Regions from separate parts of the Neobacillus sp. K501 genome, predicted to be linked through region 2. Evidence: riboswitches for the same ligand, from Rfam matches in the RefSeq annotation. Region 2 holds a riboswitch; each other region holds the start of a gene.
The links. Region 2 has a riboswitch for S-adenosylmethionine ahead of mtnW (2,3-diketo-5-methylthiopentyl-1-phosphate enolase). Riboswitches for the same ligand answer to the same signal wherever they lie in the genome.

Region 1: another riboswitch for S-adenosylmethionine. It lies ahead of ACWM35_RS12080 (methionine ABC transporter ATP-binding protein); the one in region 2 lies ahead of mtnW (2,3-diketo-5-methylthiopentyl-1-phosphate enolase).
Region 3: another riboswitch for S-adenosylmethionine. It lies ahead of metK (methionine adenosyltransferase); the one in region 2 lies ahead of mtnW (2,3-diketo-5-methylthiopentyl-1-phosphate enolase).
Region 4: another riboswitch for S-adenosylmethionine. It lies ahead of ACWM35_RS19495 (methionine ABC transporter ATP-binding protein); the one in region 2 lies ahead of mtnW (2,3-diketo-5-methylthiopentyl-1-phosphate enolase).

What each region holds. Positions count from the first base shown of each region.
Region 1 covers NZ_JBSLYA010000004.1:293,882-298,295, reverse strand. Annotated here, with positions in the region: gene ACWM35_RS12090 (MetQ/NlpA family ABC transporter substrate-binding protein) at 1-525, opposite strand, end outside; gene ACWM35_RS12085 (methionine ABC transporter permease) at 541-1,191, opposite strand; gene ACWM35_RS12080 (methionine ABC transporter ATP-binding protein) at 1,181-2,212, opposite strand; SAM riboswitch class I at 2,300-2,405, opposite strand; SAM riboswitch class I at 2,483-2,582, opposite strand; gene ACWM35_RS12075 (acyl CoA:acetate/3-ketoacid CoA transferase) at 3,254-4,414, shown strand, end outside.
Region 2 covers NZ_JBSLYA010000001.1:569,283-573,696, forward strand. Annotated here, with positions in the region: gene ACWM35_RS02800 (methylthioribulose 1-phosphate dehydratase) at 1-54, opposite strand, end outside; gene ACWM35_RS02805 (2-hydroxy-3-keto-5-methylthiopentenyl-1-phosphate phosphatase) at 48-722, opposite strand; gene mtnW (2,3-diketo-5-methylthiopentyl-1-phosphate enolase) at 723-1,934, opposite strand; SAM riboswitch class I at 2,140-2,250, opposite strand; gene ACWM35_RS02815 (aminotransferase class I/II-fold pyridoxal phosphate-dependent enzyme) at 2,326-3,504, opposite strand; gene ACWM35_RS02820 (carbon-nitrogen family hydrolase) at 3,615-4,400, shown strand.
Region 3 covers NZ_JBSLYA010000002.1:641,874-646,287, reverse strand. Annotated here, with positions in the region: gene pckA (phosphoenolpyruvate carboxykinase (ATP)) at 1-1,577, opposite strand, end outside; SAM riboswitch class I at 1,797-1,923, shown strand; gene metK (methionine adenosyltransferase) at 2,206-3,405, shown strand; gene asnB (asparagine synthase (glutamine-hydrolyzing)) at 3,634-4,414, shown strand, end outside.
Region 4 covers NZ_JBSLYA010000009.1:169,459-173,872, reverse strand. Annotated here, with positions in the region: gene ACWM35_RS19505 (MetQ/NlpA family ABC transporter substrate-binding protein) at 1-34, opposite strand, end outside; gene ACWM35_RS19500 (methionine ABC transporter permease) at 48-677, opposite strand; gene ACWM35_RS19495 (methionine ABC transporter ATP-binding protein) at 715-1,740, opposite strand; SAM riboswitch class I at 1,909-2,016, opposite strand; gene ACWM35_RS19490 (O-acetylhomoserine aminocarboxypropyltransferase/cysteine synthase family protein) at 2,141-3,457, opposite strand; SAM riboswitch class I at 3,782-3,882, opposite strand; gene ACWM35_RS19485 (SCP2 sterol-binding domain-containing protein) at 3,959-4,318, opposite strand.

The DNA of each region.
Region 1 (4,414 bases), on a different contig from region 2:
GTTTTTCGGGTTATCTTTTACTTGTGTAAGGTCCCCATTAGCATCAAAATCTTTCGGTAACTTAATTAAGCCAGCTTCTTGAAGCAGTAGTAAGGCACGTCCTTGGTTAGATGCATCGTTAGGAAGAGCAATTTTAGCGCCATCCGGAATATCTTTAATATCCTTGTATTTTTCAGAGTAAATGCCCATTGGCGCAAGAACAGTCGTTGCAATTGGCACAAGGTCAAGATTGTGTTCTTTAATGAAAACATCAAAATAAGCAACCGTTTGGAAAGCATTGACGTCTAATTCTCCTTCAGCAAGGGCCGTATTCGGAGCCACATAATCGGAGAATTTAACGATTTCAATGTTAATTCCCTCCTTCTCTGCCTTTTTCGCGATAAAGTCCCAAATGCGTGTATCTGTGCCGCTAACTCCAAGCTTAATTTCCTTTGTTTCTTTGCCGGAGCTTGTTTTTTCCTCTGAGCAGCCGGCACCAAGTACCGCTAATGTAAAAATAATGATCGATAATAATAGTTTTTTCATGTTACTTCCTCCTCGTTATCTTCTTCTAATTTTCTTTGCTGCAATATTTCCTAATGACTGTAGACCTTGAACGATCACAATCAGAATTCCTACTGTAATCATCATTGTGACAGTGTCAAAACGCTGGTAGCCGTATGTAATGGCCAAATCTCCAATTCCACCGCCACCAACGGCGCCTGCCATTGCCGATGCTCCGACGAGACCGATCGTAGCAATTGTGAGTGCTAATACCAGTGAGCTAAGTGCCTCGGGAATCAAAAATTTAAAAACAATCTGTACCGGGGTTGCTCCCATTGCCTCCGCGGCTTCGATGACTCCGGGATCTACTTCAAGTAGAGAGTTTTCTACTAATCTTGCAATGTAAGGCCCGGCATAGAAGACAAGTGGAACAACGGCTGCTGCCGTTCCAATTGATGTCCCGACAATCAACCGGGTAACGGGGATCATCGCAACTAGTAAAATGATGAACGGTACAGAACGGAAAATGTTAATGATGCCATTCATGATATTGAAAAACGGTAAGTTTTCCAGCAAGTGGCCTTTTCGAGTGACGACCAACAAGATCCCAAGCGGCAGTCCCAGCGCCGTTGAAAACAAGAGAGAGAAGGCCACCATTTGGATGGTTTCAATTAGGGCAGTAATGATTTGCTCGGAATTAACTAGCATGTGCTTTCACTTCCTTTATGCTGATATTCTTCTGGTTGATATAGGTTAAGGCACGGATCACTTCTTTATCAGACCCCTGGAACTCGACAATCAGGTTTCCAAAGGGGATGCCTTGAAGCTCCGTGATGTTTCCAAACAAGACGTTGATATGGATATCAAACTGTTTCGCCAGCTCCGAAAGCAGCGGCTGTCCTGCGGAACCTCCGACAAAATTAATGCGGAACACCTTCTGTACCCCGGCGTGATTGTTGATGATGTCTTTGATTGAATCAGGAAGCTGATCGTTCATCACCGAGCTGACAAAGTTCTTTGCAGTCTGTGTTTTCGGTGCGGAAAAGACGTCAAACACCGTACCTTCTTCAATGATTTTCCCAGCCTCAATCACGGCGACTCGGTCGCAAATTTCGCGAATGACCGCCATTTCGTGAGTGATGATGAGAATCGTGATATTGTACTCTTTATTGATTTTTTTCAACAGCTGCAAGATCGAACTAGTTGTTTGCGGATCGAGAGCTGATGTTGCTTCATCACAAAGGAGGATCGATGGCTGCGTAGCCAAGGCCCTTGCGATTCCGATTCGTTGCTTTTGTCCCCCGGAAAGCTGATCCGGATAGTAGTCAGCTTTATCGGCTAATCCGACAAATTCAAGCAACTCATAGACCCGTTCTCTGATGGCATTCTTCGGAACTTTGGCTAGCGTCAACGGCATTGCCACATTGGCAAACACCGTTTTTGAGTTTAGGAGATTAAAATGCTGAAACACCATCCCAATATTTTTCTTAATCTCACGAACTTCTTTTACCGAAAGGGAAGTAAGTTCGTGACCATCGACGATGACTTTACCAGACGTCGGCCGTTCTAAAAGATTCACACAGCGGATGAGTGAACTTTTACCTGCGCCACTGAAACCAATGACTCCGAAGATTTCCCCCTTATTAATTTTTAAATTAATTCCATTTAATGCGGCTACCTGCTGTCCGCCGCTCTCATAGACCTTTTTTAAATTCTGAAATTCGATCATCCTAATCGTCTCCTTTTCGCGAAAATAAAAAACCCTCTTCTTGGAAATAAGAAGAGGGCGTGCCAATGCAAAGCAAAGGGTGAGCTCTTCTTATCTCTCAAGCATTTTGCGCTTGCTGGATTTGGCACAGTCTCCAATTGGATCCGCTGCCGAGGCTTCATAGGGCCAGTCCCTCTGCCTCTCTCGATAAGAAAGTTAGTATTTGATTGTAAATAAAAAAACCTCTTCTTGAAAAAGAAGAGGGCAAATTTTAATAAACGTATCAGCCTCTTCTTATCTATCAAGTCATACTTGCTGGATTTGGCACAGAACATTCCGTTCCGCTGCCGAGGTGTCATAGGGCCAGTCCCTCAACCTCTCTTGATAAGAAGTAATTTAATTATTTCGTTTTTCGAACTTGTGTATTAATTTAATGCAATAAAACTTAAAAGTCAAACACTTATTTTAAAAATAATCTTATTTTTTCCCCAAGATCGCTTGTAAAATATGGAGATGTTCTTGTCGCCAATGAAATCAATAACCCTCGAAAACCTTATAAATTCAAGTTTTTCATCAATAGGAATGATGTTGTAAATTTGCAAAATGATAAAGACAAACAGGAGAAAAAATTTTTTTATTATTTTTTTCTGCTGTTTATCCAAGAAAAAATAGAGAGTATTCAACAAAAGTGTGAACTTCAGATTTTAACTATCATTTATGGAGAAGAAGGATAGGGATGTTGTTGTTTTTTTGCATCATTCATAAAAACACTTCAAGATATGTAGGTTCGTCGATGAGATGGACCAAAGGGATTGGAGATAAAAGGGGTCTGTCCTCCCTCTTTTCATTCCATTACATCGCACCATTGAATTTTTATCTAATTGTGAGAGTCGCAAAATAGCTACAGAAAACAGGATAAATCTCTGTGATTTTGCGGTCATTGACGGGATTTTGGATGTGACTTACGATGTAAGTGAAATAATTCACAAACAACATATATCGAGGTAAATGAAATTTTTTTAAATAAACATGTGAAATAATTCACAAATTGGAGTGGATAAAATGTCAAAAGTAATTTCAGCCGAAAAGGCAGCAGAATTAATTAAAGATGGTGATACGGTTGCAGCAAGTGGGTTTGGATTATCCTGCTGGGCAGAAGAAATGGGAATCTCGATTGAAGAGCGGTTCCTTAAAACCGGTCATCCGAAAAATTTAACCGTCATGCATGCTAGTGCGGTAGGTAATCGTCGTGACAAGGGTATGAGTCACTTGGGATACGAGGGATTAACGAAGCGGTGGATCGGAGGAATCGCCATTGCTTCTCCAGAAATGGCAAAACTAATTGAAGAAGATAAGTGTGAAGCCTATAACCTTCCACAGGGTGTCATCACTCAGTTGTATCGTGAAATCGCCGCAAAACGCCCAGGCGTTATTACAAAGGTTGGGATGGGAACATTTGTTGATCCTCGCCTAGAAGGTGGAAAAATGTCGCCATCTACCAAAGAAGAGATTGTTAAAGTGATTGAAATTGAAGGAGAAGAATGGTTGTTCTATAAATCATTCCCGATCCAAATTGGCTTAATTCGCGGAACCGTTGCCGATGAAAATGGCAACTTAACGCTTGAGAAGGAAGGCCTTCATATGGAAGTGCTTCCGATTGCCCAAGCGGTTCATAACTCAGGCGGAATCGTTATCGCCCAAGTAGAAACCGTTGCGAAAAGCGGTACGTTAAATCCAAAGGATATTAAAGTACCTGGTATTTTAGTTGATTATATTGTGGTTGCTAAACCGGAAAATCACTATCAAACAGAAAATACCTATTACAATCCGGCATTCTCTGGTCATGTAAAAGTACCAATTGAAAATATCGAAACCATCCCACTAAATGAACGGAAAATCATTGCACGTCGTTCTGCAGCGGAGCTTGTTCCGAGCACCGTTTTAAACCTTGGTGTTGGTATTCCAGTGGATGTTGCAACGATTGCCGCAGAAGAGGGAGTGAGCGACCAGCTAATTCTTACTACAGAAGCAGGTTCAATTGGCGGTGTACCAGCCGGTTTGAAGGACTTTGGACATGCGTATAACTCGGAAGCGATTGTTGATCACGATTCCCAATTTGATTTTTATGACGGCGGTGGGATTGATTTATCTGTTCTAGGCTTGGCACAGACAGACGAATTTGGAAACGTAAATGTTAGTAAATTTGGAAATCGTGTAGCTGGC
Region 2 (4,414 bases):
TTCAGATAATTCATCCTTAACATCCGCTAATTCTAGCCATTTCTCCTTTAACATGATAGCTTCTTCACCCCAATCCTAGTTTTTATCGCTTCTATACATTCAAAAAAGCTTGTAAATCCCTGATAGTTTATTTCCCACTCCGCACATTTTTCCTCGAGTAAATCTCTTGCTAAGACAAAGTCTGCTAGACGAGCTGCCTCCAGATCTGTTACGGAATCACCGATGACTATTTTATAATGGTCTTCATTCTGAGATAAATTTCGAATAATACTTGGTTTGCAGCAGCCGCATTTATTTTCGCAGCCTGAGTCACAATCATACGGCCAAAGAATCTTGATGGTTTCTCCTGAAAAATCGGCTTCATTACAGTAAATCCCTTCAAACGGACCATATCTCTCAAGAATGGGATAAACAAAGAAATCAATTCCTCCGCTGACAATATAAAGTGGAATCTGTTCGGACCGAACAAAATCAACAAACTCCGCAAATCCTTCACGAATTTTGGCATTTTCAATCACAAAGCTTGTGATTTCATCTCTTTTGCTGCTTGGTAATGCCGCAAAAAGCTGCCCTACTCCTTCACTAATTGAAATTTCTCGGGCAAGGATTCGATCCTTGATTTCTTCCCAATTTGGGGGTGCAAATTTTTTCATTATGGCAATGATATTATCGCTTTCTGTGATGGTTCCATCAAAATCACAGTAAATGACAGGCTTACTCATTTAGATTGTCACCTCAGCATTGCCCCACAACTGAAGAGCTTTATTAAGTTCGGAATAACTTTCAGCTCCGCTGGCTAAGCTTTTCCCTTGAAGACTTACATCAATTGCTTGACGGAAGGCAAGACCGCCACCGCGAGCACCATCTGGGTGGCCATGTACCCCTCCACCTGCATTTATGACAGAATCCACCCCAAAATCACGTATTAATAATGAGACTAATCCGGGATGTATACCTGCAGACGGAACTGGAAATGCCCTTTTAAAGACATCTTCTCTTGTTAATTCCTTGGCAATTGACAAAGCTTGTGCTTTCTCTAATGCTACAGTTCCGTATGGGGATGGGAATAACGATAAATCAGCACCTGCATAACGGAGTAGCTTCCCGAGTAATAACGAATGAGATAATCCGTACTGAGAGGATGAGGTTAAAGCCCCACTAACTGCGGGATGGGCCATAATTGGCAGACTGATTTCATCCTCCTCTCGCAATTCTTGCAGAACATCCAATCCATATGAAAAAACATTGAATAATAGTAAATCAGCACCAAGCTCCGCAGCACGTTTAGCTTTCTCCTTCAGCTGTGATGTTCTTCCGGTTAGGTTGACTGCATATAAAGTGCGCTGTCCAGTTTGCTCAAATACTTCTTCAAGAACTATTTTTCCGGCAGAAATTCTTTTTTCAAATGGAGTCAATTCATTTTCAAAGAGAATTTCATCATCTTTTACAAAATCAACACCACCGAGGGCTTGTTGCTTAAGCTGCTCGGTTAAGAAAGAAAGATCCTTCCCAAGAATCCCTTTAAAAATACTCATTAACAGCGGTCGATTAAATACACCAATTTTCTCCCTCAGTCCCTCGATACCAAATCTAGGACCAGGTAAATGGCTTTTTAATTCCTGCTCAAACTTCAAATCTAATAATTTGATTTTCCCATCCAATGACAGCTTTCCAAATACAGTTGTTAAAATAGCAGGTAAATCATTTGAAAAATTGATTGTTGGGTAGGCAATTCGAATTAGCGATTGTTCTCCCAATTCAGATGTATTTCCTTCAATGGAAACCACCCGGCCTTTATGCTTCCGAAGTTGACTTTGCTCAAGCTCAGGTAAGTTCGTCCACGAACCAACAGTTAAACCTAAAGCAATTTCCTCTGCTTTTTTTTCCGGATATTTTTCGTCATTTACCACATAAGTTGCAATTAGTTCCGTCATTCAAACACTTCCTTTTTCCAAAAACGTAAAGAAAACTTGGCTAGCGCCAAGCCGTAAGGCGCAGGCGATTGCCTAGTTGCACTTATACTTAATTCCTAAAAATTTTAACTACGTCGAAATATCTTCTTTGCTAAAATTTTATACCTTCTTAACGTATAAAAAAACCTCTTCAAAAAAGAAGAGGTTAGTGTCACTTACTAACATCTTCTCATCTTTCAGCATCATCGCTGCAAGAATTAGCACCGTGCTTAACACAAAAATTAAGTCGGTTGCCGGGCTTCATAGGGCTTTTCCCTCCGCCTGCTCTTGATAAGAAAACGATCGTATATTATACATTTCCATGTTGTTAAACTTTATTTAAGATTATTCCAAGAATAAAATGTTTGTCAATCTATTTTTTAAAAATTTTTAAAGTGCCGATTCTTCTGACTGCTTCTTCAAGTCTTTCTTCGGATGTTAGGAGTCCAACTCGGACATAGCCTTCACCCAATTCCCCGAAGCCAATGCCAGGTGCAACCGCTATATGTGCTTCCTTAAGAAGAAGATCAGCAAATTCAGCCGAGGAAAATTCCTCAGGAACCTTTAGCCAAGCAAAAAATGATCCTTTTGGCGCCTTAACATCCCATCCTAAGGATCGAAGACCTTGTATCAACACATTTCTTCTTCGCTCATATAACTCATTTAATTCATTGACACATCTCTGTGGACCGTTTAGTGCCGCGGCAGCAGCCTCTTGGATTCCCCCAAAAAGACTGCAATAAAGATGGTCTTGCAAAAGCTCAATTGCCGAGATGACACTTTCATTCCCTAAAGCAAATCCAACTCGCCATCCTGCCATATTGTAGGTTTTTGATAAGGTGTAGATTTCAATCCCAACCTCTTTTGCTCCTTCAATTTGCAAAAAGCTCAGTGGTTTTTTATCATCGAAACCAATTGCCCCATATGCAAAATCATGGACCACACAAAGATTATTTTTGCTGGCAAGCAGAACCGTTTCTTCAAAAAATTCCTTCGTCGCCGTTGCCCCTGTTGGATTATTTGGATAGTTAAGGAACATTAATTTTGCCTTTTCTAAGTCATCTATTGGTATTTCGTTATAATCGGGTAAAAAATGATTATTTTCTCGCAGCGGCATTGTTACCATCTCAGCTTTTGCTAGGGCAACACCTGATAAATAATCTGGATATCCTGGATCTGGGACGAGAATAGTATCACCAGGATTTAATAAGCATTGAGGAATTTCTACTAATCCAGCTTTACCGCCAAATAAAATCGCCACTTCTGTATGGGGATCCAGGTTAACACCGTATTCTCTAAAATAAAAATCGGCAATAGCTTGTTTTAAATAATGATGTCCTTGAAACGGTGAATATTTATGATTAACGGGATTAGTTGCAGCCTCTTGCAATTTTCTCACGATATGTTCCGGAGTAGGCTGATCAGGATTACCTTGTCCTAAATTAATCACATCATGACCTGCAGCAATCGATTGACCCACATTTTTCACGAGTGAAGCAAAAAACTGGTCTGGAAGACTTTTTAATCGCTCTGATGGTGGATATTGTTTCATGGTCTCACCCCATTCATTTTTTTATGTTGAAATTCTAGTCACAAATGATATAACTTTTATAAAAGCTTGTAAAGAAAAATTTCTCAAAATTTACAATGGGGTGAACATTTTTGAAATTAAAAATAACCTGCCTGCAAATGGATATTTGCTTTGGTGAACCAAGTAAGAATTATCAATTAGCAGAACGTTTGATTGACCGAGCCATGATGGAAACTCCAGATATTATTGTGCTGCCCGAATTATGGACAACAGGATACGATTTAACACGACTGGATGAAATTGCTGATAAGGATGGACAGGACTCTATCACTTTTTTAAAACGTTTAGCACAAAAATATCAGGTACATTTTGTTGGTGGGTCCATAGCTAACAGAGGTGAAAACGGGGTAAAAAATACCCTCCTTATCATCAACAAAAAAGGAGAGCTAATCCATCAATATAGTAAACTACATCTCTTTAAACTGATGGATGAACATCTATACCTTGAAGCAGGAACGGAAAAAGGCTTGTTCGAATTAGAGAATCATCTTTTTGCGGGAGTCATCTGTTATGATATTCGCTTTCCGGAATGGATTCGGGCCCATACGGAACAGGGAGCGGAGGTTCTTTTTGTTGTAGCGGAATGGCCTAAATCACGTTTAGCACACTGGCGTGCATTGCTAATTGCTCGCGCCATTGAAAATCAATGTTTCGTTATTGCATGTAATCGTGCCGGAAAAGATCCCAATAATATATTTGCTGGACATTCTATGATCATTGACCCATGGGGGGAAGTAATCGCAGAAGCTGGGAGCAACGAAGAAATATTATCAGCAGAGCTTAACTTAGAACTTGTAAAAAATGTTCGAAAGCAAATTCCTATTTTTGCCGATCGAAAACCAGAATTTTATAAATAATCATTAAAATTATT
Region 3 (4,414 bases), on a different contig from region 2:
GGTCCGCCTTTTACTTCTATCTCTGGAGATAGTTTCGTAAACTTTTTAAAGTTTTCGCGGAATTTTCCAGCCAATTCTTTTGCTTTCGTTTCATAGGCATCAGAATCAGCCCAAGTTTTGTACGGCTGTAGAACTTCATCAGGAACACCGGCGATGTGGAGAGGAATATTTAAACCGAAAATTTCATCCTTTACGGTTTCCACATGATTTAGTTCACCTTCAAGTGCAGCTTGAACCATTGCTCTTGTATAGGAGAGCTTCATCCGGCTGCCCACTCCGTATTCTCCACCCGTCCAGCCTGTATTCACCAGGAAGACATTCGCATTATGTTCAAGAATCTTTTCTCCAAGCATTTCTGCATAACGAGTGGCAGGAAGCGGCAGGAACGGCGCACCAAAGCATGTTGAGAAGGTTGCTTCAGGTGAAGTAACGCCCCGCTCTGTTCCAGCAAGCTTAGATGTGTAACCGCTTAAAAAATGGTACATCGCTTGTTCTTTCGTTAACTTTGAGATAGGAGGTAACACACCAAAGGCATCCGCCGTTAAAAAGACAATCGTATTCGGATGACCAGCAATACTTGGCTGAACAATATTATCGATAGCCTGAATCGGATAGGCTGCTCTCGTATTTTCAGTTAGCGTAGCATCATCGTAATCCGCGATGCGAGATTCTGGATTGAGGATGACATTTTCAAGCACGGTGCCAAAGTGAATAGCATCAAAAATTTGTGGCTCTTTTTCACGTGAAAGATTGATTGTTTTGGCATAACAGCCGCCTTCAATATTGAACACTCCATTAGAGGACCACCCGTGTTCGTCATCACCAATTAAGCGGCGATTAGGGTCTGCTGATAGCGTAGTTTTTCCAGTACCAGATAGACCAAAGAATAATGCTACATCTCCTTCAAGTCCCACATTTGCAGAACAATGCATCGAGAAAATATTATTTTCAGGCAATAAGTAGTTCATGACGGAGAAAATAGATTTTTTCATTTCGCCTGCGTATTCCGTACCGCCTATTAAAACAGTCCGCTGTTCGAAGGAGATAATAATAAAAGTTTCAGAGTTTGTACCGTCAACTGCAGGATCTGCTTTAAAATTTGGGGCAGAGATTACCGTAAAACCTGTTTTATGTGTTAATAATTCTTCATCACTTGGACGGATAAATAATTGATGGGCAAAAAGATTATGCCAAGCGTATTCATTTACAACTTGAATCGGTAACTGGGATTTTTTATCCGCACCTGCAAATCCTTTAAAAACGAAAATTTCTTCTTTTTGTTTTAAGTAATCCAATACTTTATGATACAGGTTTTGGAATACATCCTCTGAAATCGGTTGATTTAAAGAACCCCATGCAATTTTATCCTTCGTTGATTTTTCCATCACTGTAAATTTGTCTTGAGGAGAACGTCCAGTGTACTTACCAGTAGAAACACTAATAGCTCCTGTTGAAGTCAACTTTCCTTCATTTCGAGACAAAATCTTTTCAACTAATTGTGGTACAGAAAGTTGGAGTTGCACGTTACTTCCATCTAATAATTGAGTTAATTCGTTTGGGATATGAACAGAATTCATCGAGGGTACCCTTCCTTTTTTATGTTTTTATCAGTAATATATCCATACAAATAGTATAACACATTAGATTCAATAGTCTATACTAATTAACGAAATTAGGTTGTATTTAATACTATATAATATTATTGGAAAAAGTTCTTTTTTTGTCGGGGGAATCCTTAAAAAATTCATTGACACAGTTCGACATTGTGCGGTATGATTCTACCTTGAACGGATACTCTCTTATCCCGAGCTGGTGGAGGGACAGGCCCAATGAAACCCAGCAACCTGCAATCGAGTAATACGAATTTATTTCTCGAGCAAAGGTGCTAAACCTGAAGCAAGGCTATGCCTTGAACGATAAGAGTGAAAGGCGCGTAAATCAACCTTTCCTCAGATGACGGAAAGGTTTTTTATTGTGATTTCGTGACTTTAATCGCTAATCTTTGTTTCCATCATGAGAATTTCAGAGGGATTTTGTCTAGCTCCAGCGTCTAGGCGCTTTTGCTTTTCTATTCATAAAAATCCTTTGTTTATTTCATACTACTAAGGGAATGAGTTCCGTATCAACCCGAGGTTAAACGGCAAGGTTATACATATTACCCACACAGATAACCTCACTTTATATCATTATATAGGAGGAATTCAGATGTCCAAGAAACGTCGTTTGTTCACTTCTGAATCAGTAACTGAGGGTCATCCGGATAAGATCTGTGACCAAATCTCTGATTCAATTTTAGATGCTATTTTAGCAAAGGATGCCAATGCCCGTGTTGCTGCTGAAACTTCAGTAACAACTGGTTTAGTATTAGTTGCAGGGGAAATCACGACTTCTACTTATGTTGATATTCCAAAAATTGTTCGTGAAACGGTAAGAGAAATTGGTTATACCCGTGCAAAATACGGCTTTGATGCTGAAACTTGTGCGGTATTAACTTCAATCGATGAGCAATCACCTGATATCGCGATGGGTGTTGACCAAGCACTCGAAGCACGTGAAGGTTTAATGTCGGATGAGCAAATCGAAGCAATCGGTGCTGGTGACCAAGGTTTAATGTTTGGTTACGCATGTAATGAAACAAAAGAGCTTATGCCTCTTCCGATTTCATTAGCACATAAGCTTGCACGCCGTTTAACAGAGGTTCGTAAAGATGAGCTTCTTCCTTACCTTCGCCCAGATGGTAAAACTCAAGTAACGGTTGAGTACGATGAAAACGACAAGCCTGTTCGTATTGACACCATTGTTATTTCTACACAGCACCACCCTGAAGTAACATTAGAGCAAATTCAACGTAACCTTAAAGAATATGTCATTAATCCGGTTGTTCCACAAGAACTGATTGATGAAAATACAAAGTATTTCATTAACCCAACAGGCCGTTTTGTTATTGGTGGACCACAAGGGGATGCTGGTTTAACAGGCCGTAAAATTATTGTTGATACTTATGGTGGTTATGCTCGTCACGGCGGCGGTGCATTCTCTGGTAAGGATCCAACAAAAGTTGACCGCTCTGCAGCTTATGCAGCACGTTACGTAGCGAAAAATATTGTAGCAGCTGGACTGGCTGACAAATGTGAAGTACAGCTTGCTTATGCGATTGGTGTTGCAAGACCAGTTTCCATTTCTGTTGATACATTTGGTACTGGAAAAGTTAGTGAAGAAGTACTAGTTGATCTTGTCAGCGAAAACTTCGACCTTCGCCCAGCTGGAATTATCAATATGTTAAATCTTCGTCGCCCAATCTATAAACAAACAGCTGCTTACGGACATTTTGGCCGTAGTGATGTGGATCTTCCTTGGGAGCGTACAGATAAGGCTGAATCACTTCGTACACAAGCTAACATTTAATAAAAAATGCTGTAGTTAAGCTAGAATTTTTACTGGGAGTTGCATTTTACATGTAACTCCCGTTTTCTATTTTACGTCTAAGTTTAAGATAAACGGATATCGTGAAAAATAAATATTATCATTCATTTTTCCAACCATTCTCACTGCCATTTTCAAATAAATAGTGGTAGTATTAGAAGGTATGTTTATTAGAATGGATATTTAGAAATGGAGTAGGTGAGGTACATAATGTGCGGTTTTATTGGTTGTGTACATGACAAAGCACAAAACTATCGTGATGATCAAAAACAACAATTTAAAAATATGAATGATTTAATTACCCATCGTGGTCCAGATGATGATGGCTTTTACTATGATGAGAATATTCAATTTGGTTTCCGCCGTTTGAGTATTATCGATATAGAATGTGGACATCAACCATTAACGTATGAAAATGAGCGCTATTGGATCATTTTTAATGGAGAAGTTTATAATTATGTGGAATTACGTGAAGAACTTCTCAAAGAAGGATTAACATTTGCAACGAACTCGGATACGGAAGTCATTATTGCCCTTTATAGTCATCTCAAGGAAAAAGCAGTTGAAAAATTGCGTGGGATGTTTGCGTTTGTCATCTGGGATAAGCAAGAACAAACCCTTTATGGGGCGCGTGATCCTTTTGGAATTAAACCATTTTTCTATTTTAATGAAGGCGAAAAAACATTTTTTGCTTCTGAGAAAAAAAGCATTCTCCTTGCTTTAGAAAATGAAGAGTTAGACTATGAATCCCTGCAGCATTATTTAACCTATCAATTCGTTCCTGAACCAAGAACCATGACAAAGGGAATTAAGAAGCTCGAGCCGGGGCATTATTTTACTAAGAAAATTGGTTCACCAATGGATATTAAACGCTATTGGAAAGCACATTTTCAACCGGTAAATAAAACTGAGGCTGAATTTACAAAAGAAATTAGAGATGTAATGTTTGATTCGGTAAAAATGCATATGAGAAGTGATGTACCGGTTGGTG
Region 4 (4,414 bases), on a different contig from region 2:
ATACTGCTAATAATAAACTTAACCACTTTTTCATTTTGACCTCTCCTTTATCGTTTATCTAATTTTGTAGTGATAAGATCACCAATAAACTGAATGATAAAAACAATGACTAAGATGATAATCGTTGCAACTAAGGTTACATCGTTTCGACTTCGCTGGAAGCCTTCGAGATAGGCAAGGTTACCAAGTCCACCTGCTCCAATGACACCGGCCATGGCTGTATATCCAACAAGCGCAATCGCCGTAACGGTAATACCAGAAACTAGAGCTGGCATAGATTCTGGGAGTAAAACCTTCCAGATAATCGTATTCGTGGTTGCCCCCATGGATTTTGCTGCTTCAATGACACCTTTATCAATTTCCCTCAAGCCAATCTCAACCATTCGTGCATAGAACGGCGCGGCTCCAATAATTAAGGCAGGGAGTGCAGCATTCTCACCAATCATCGTACCAACCAATAACTTAGTGAATGGAATTAATAGTACGATTAAGATAATAAAAGGAATCGAACGAAAAATATTAACAAAAGCTCCAATAACGGTGTTGACCGGTTTGTTTTCCCAGAGATTGCCTTTACCAGTTAGAAATAACAGCAAACCAAGTAAAATTCCTAGAATAAATGTAGCTAGGACCGATACTCCTGACATATAAAGCGTTTGGACTGTTGCTTCCCACATTTCTTCCCAATCAATTTCTTGAAAATATGGTTGATTACTATTCACTTGTTACCACCTCCACTCCAACTTGCTGCGAGCGAATGTAGTCTACCGCTTTATTCACTTCTGCAACCTCACCATCTAAATGGATAAACAAGGTTCCATAGGAGCCGCTTTGCGTTTGTGAGATCTTCCCTTGGAGGATATTTACGGTCACCTGATGATGACGAATCAAATTGGTGATAACCGGCTGCTCAGCTGATTCCCCAATAAACGTAAGCTGGATAACCTGACCAGAATGGTAACGATCAAGAAGATGCTCCGCCGTTTCTTTCGTTTCTTCCGGCTCGGTAACCTGTTGAACGAATCTCTTTGTAATCGGCTGCTGTGGATTTTTGAATACATCCAATACAGGACCAAGTTCCACCACTTTGCCACTTTCCATGACAGCAACCTGATGGCAAATTTTACGAATGACATGCATTTCGTGCGTAATTAACACGATTGTTAGCCCAAGCCTTTTATTAATGTCAACCAATAATTCCAAAATCGAATCGGTCGTTTGTGGATCAAGTGCCGAGGTTGCCTCGTCACAAAGTAAAACCTTTGGATTGTTTGCAAGTGCTCTAGCAATCCCAACCCGCTGTTTTTGTCCGCCGCTTAGTTGGGAAGGATAAGCATTTTCTCGACCCTCTAATCCGACTAATTTTATTAATTCGTTAACTCGCTTTTGTCTTTCAGGCCCTTTCACGCCAGCGATTTCTAGCGGGAAGGCGATATTCTCACTTACTGTTCTCGACCAGAGCAAGTTGAAATGCTGAAAGATCATGCTAATTTCCTGACGTGCCTTCCGAAGTTCACTGCCTTTTATCTTTGATATCACTCGGCCCGCAACCGTAACAGAACCTTCTGTTGGCAGCTCCAAACCATTTAACATGCGGATTAAGGTACTTTTACCTGCACCACTATAACCAATGACGCCAAATATTTCTCCTTCTTTAATTTCCAGATTCACATTGTCGACCGCTTTGAGCTGTCCCTGCTTGGAAGGAAAAATCTTTCGGACATCTTTTATTGAAATCATCGAATCACCTACTTTTTATCCAGAAAGTTAAATAATAATTACGAAAATTCAGAATGTGTTTCTTGCCTTACATATAGGTTTTGACTGTTTATATGAAAAGATTCTTATTTTACTAAAATAAAAAACCTTTCTGCAGGCGGGCAGAAAGGCATCATAAATGAATCCTTTCTCCCATCTTCCAAAGCATACGCTTTGTGTGAATTGGCACCATTTCAATAAAATATTGACGGTTGCCGGGCTTCATCGGGCACATCCCTCCACCTCTCTTGATAAGAGCATTAAGCAATCCTATATTCAATTAATTCGTTCACTGATTAAAGTAATTATTTTATTACGAAAGCTATCGTATCATGGATAAAAAGAGCTGTCAACGAAATTTTCTTCCTATTTCGAAAAAAAGTTAAGCTTCTGCCTTTAGGGATCCAACACCTGTCGCTGCCTCAATTGCCGCTTCTAAATCCTCGATGATATCGTCCACATTCTCGATTCCAATCGAGAGGCGAATTAAATCCTCGGAAACACCAGAAGCTTTTAACCCCTCAGCATCTAACTGCTGATGCGTGGTGCTGGCAGGATGAATAATAAGGCTTTTGGCATCGCCAACATTGGCAACATGAGCAAATAATTGCACAGAATTAATTACTTTTGCCCCTGCTTCTCGGCCGCCTTTAATTCCAAACACAATCATCGATCCTGCCCCTTTAGGCAAATACTTCGTTGCTAATTCGGAATCAGGATGGGAGGCATGACCCGGGTAGGAAACCCAATCCACCGCAGGGTGATTCACTAAATATTCCACGACCGCTTTTGTATTGGCGACATGCTCTTTCATCCGTACATGCAAGGTTTCAAGACCTAGCGTAAACAAAAAGGCATTTTGTGGGCTAAGTGACGGTCCTAAGTCACGCAGCAGCTGTACACGTGCTTTCACAATGTAGGCCACTGCACCTAGTGCCTCTGCATAGACAAGATCATGGTAGCTGGCATCCGGTGTCGTAAACCCAGGGAATTTCGCTGAATTCCAGTCAAATTTCCCACCATCCACTATGACACCGCCTGTTGTTGTTCCATTGCCTAAAAGCCATTTCGTGGCAGAATGAACGACTATATCGGCACCATGTTCGATTGGCCGGCATAAATACGGTGTAGCAAAAGTATTATCAATGATTAATGGAATACCAGACTCATGAGCAATCTCAGCTACTTTTTCAATATCAAGAACGCGAAGGCTCGGATTACCAATTGTTTCAGCAAATACTGCCTTTGTTTTTTCAGTGATCGCATCACGGAAATTCTCTGGGTTCTCAGGGTCGACAAATTTCACCTTGATCCCGTACTTAGGCAGGGTAACAGCAAATAGGTTATAAGTACCGCCATAAAGAGTAGAAGCTGAAACAATTTCATCCCCAGCCTCAGCAATATTTAAAATGGCTAATGTAATCGCGGCCATACCACTTGCCACGGCAAGGGCTCCAACCCCTCCCTCTAAGAGAGCAATTCTTTCTTCGAAGACGGTGGTTGTCGGGTTATGAATACGGGTGTATATGTAGCCTGACTCCTTTAAAGCAAACAGGTTTGCAGCATGTTCTGTATCTTTGAATTGATAGGCATTGTTTTGGTAAATCGGTACTGCTCTTGCTCCTGTAACCGGGTCTGGAGATAGTCCTCCATGAACACCTAGTGTTTCAAAACGATATTTTTTTTGATTCTCTCCCATACAAACATTCCTCCTATATTTTAATATTGTCTCTTATCGTAATCTAGGCTGATTTCGAAGTGGTTGGATTAAGCGGAGAAATTCCGGTTAATCCGGGAAATAACCCTATTTCCATAAAAATAAGGGAAGTATTTCCGCTTAAGTAGATAAATTTTTTAATATTTCTCCTTTTTTAGAGAGATAAGAGTAAATTCTCCGCTTATTTCCCCTTTCTAAGCTTCAAAATAGAGATTAGCGGAAAATTCTCCGCTTATCGATGTTCCGCTAGAGCAAAAAACTAGCCTATAATAAAAACCCCTCTTCAAGAAGAGGGGCGGTACGCTCTTCTTATCTTTCAGAGTAATACTCTGCTGGAATTAGCACCGTGTTGTATAACCGGTTGCCGGGCATCGTCGGGCCAGTCCCTCCGCCTCTCTGGATAAGATATTTATTGAATTGTCATTATTGATTGAATATTTAAAAAGATAATACACTATTGTAGGAGAAGCCGTCAATAGCTTTTTAGGAAATTAATTTTCTTTTTTGTCCATCAGGCTTTGTTAAATAAAATATCGACTCTAGCAATAATATGGTGCGAAAGGAGCCTGTAACTTTTAACTGCCCGCCCCTCATAAAATATCTTAATTTTTTCTCACCTTTTATTAGGCTTTTTATCGACTCCGCATCACCGGAAATCTCGCAGGAAATTGCTTTTTGTTTATTCTCTTCTAGAAAGATTGCGGCACCACGATGAAAAGCCATTTCGATCGTGTTTTGTTCATAAACCAATTTAATTACAAGCATTTCTAGGTTTTCCATCAATTTCAACAAATGTTCACGCTCTTTAATGGTGGTAAGAAAAGCTTTTACGGCATCTCTCATTTCAATCCCTCCGATTACCTGCTCACCCTATATATTCAGGAAATCGATTAAAATCCCTTTGTTATTCTTTCGACAAAAAAAACAGATGCCATAGCA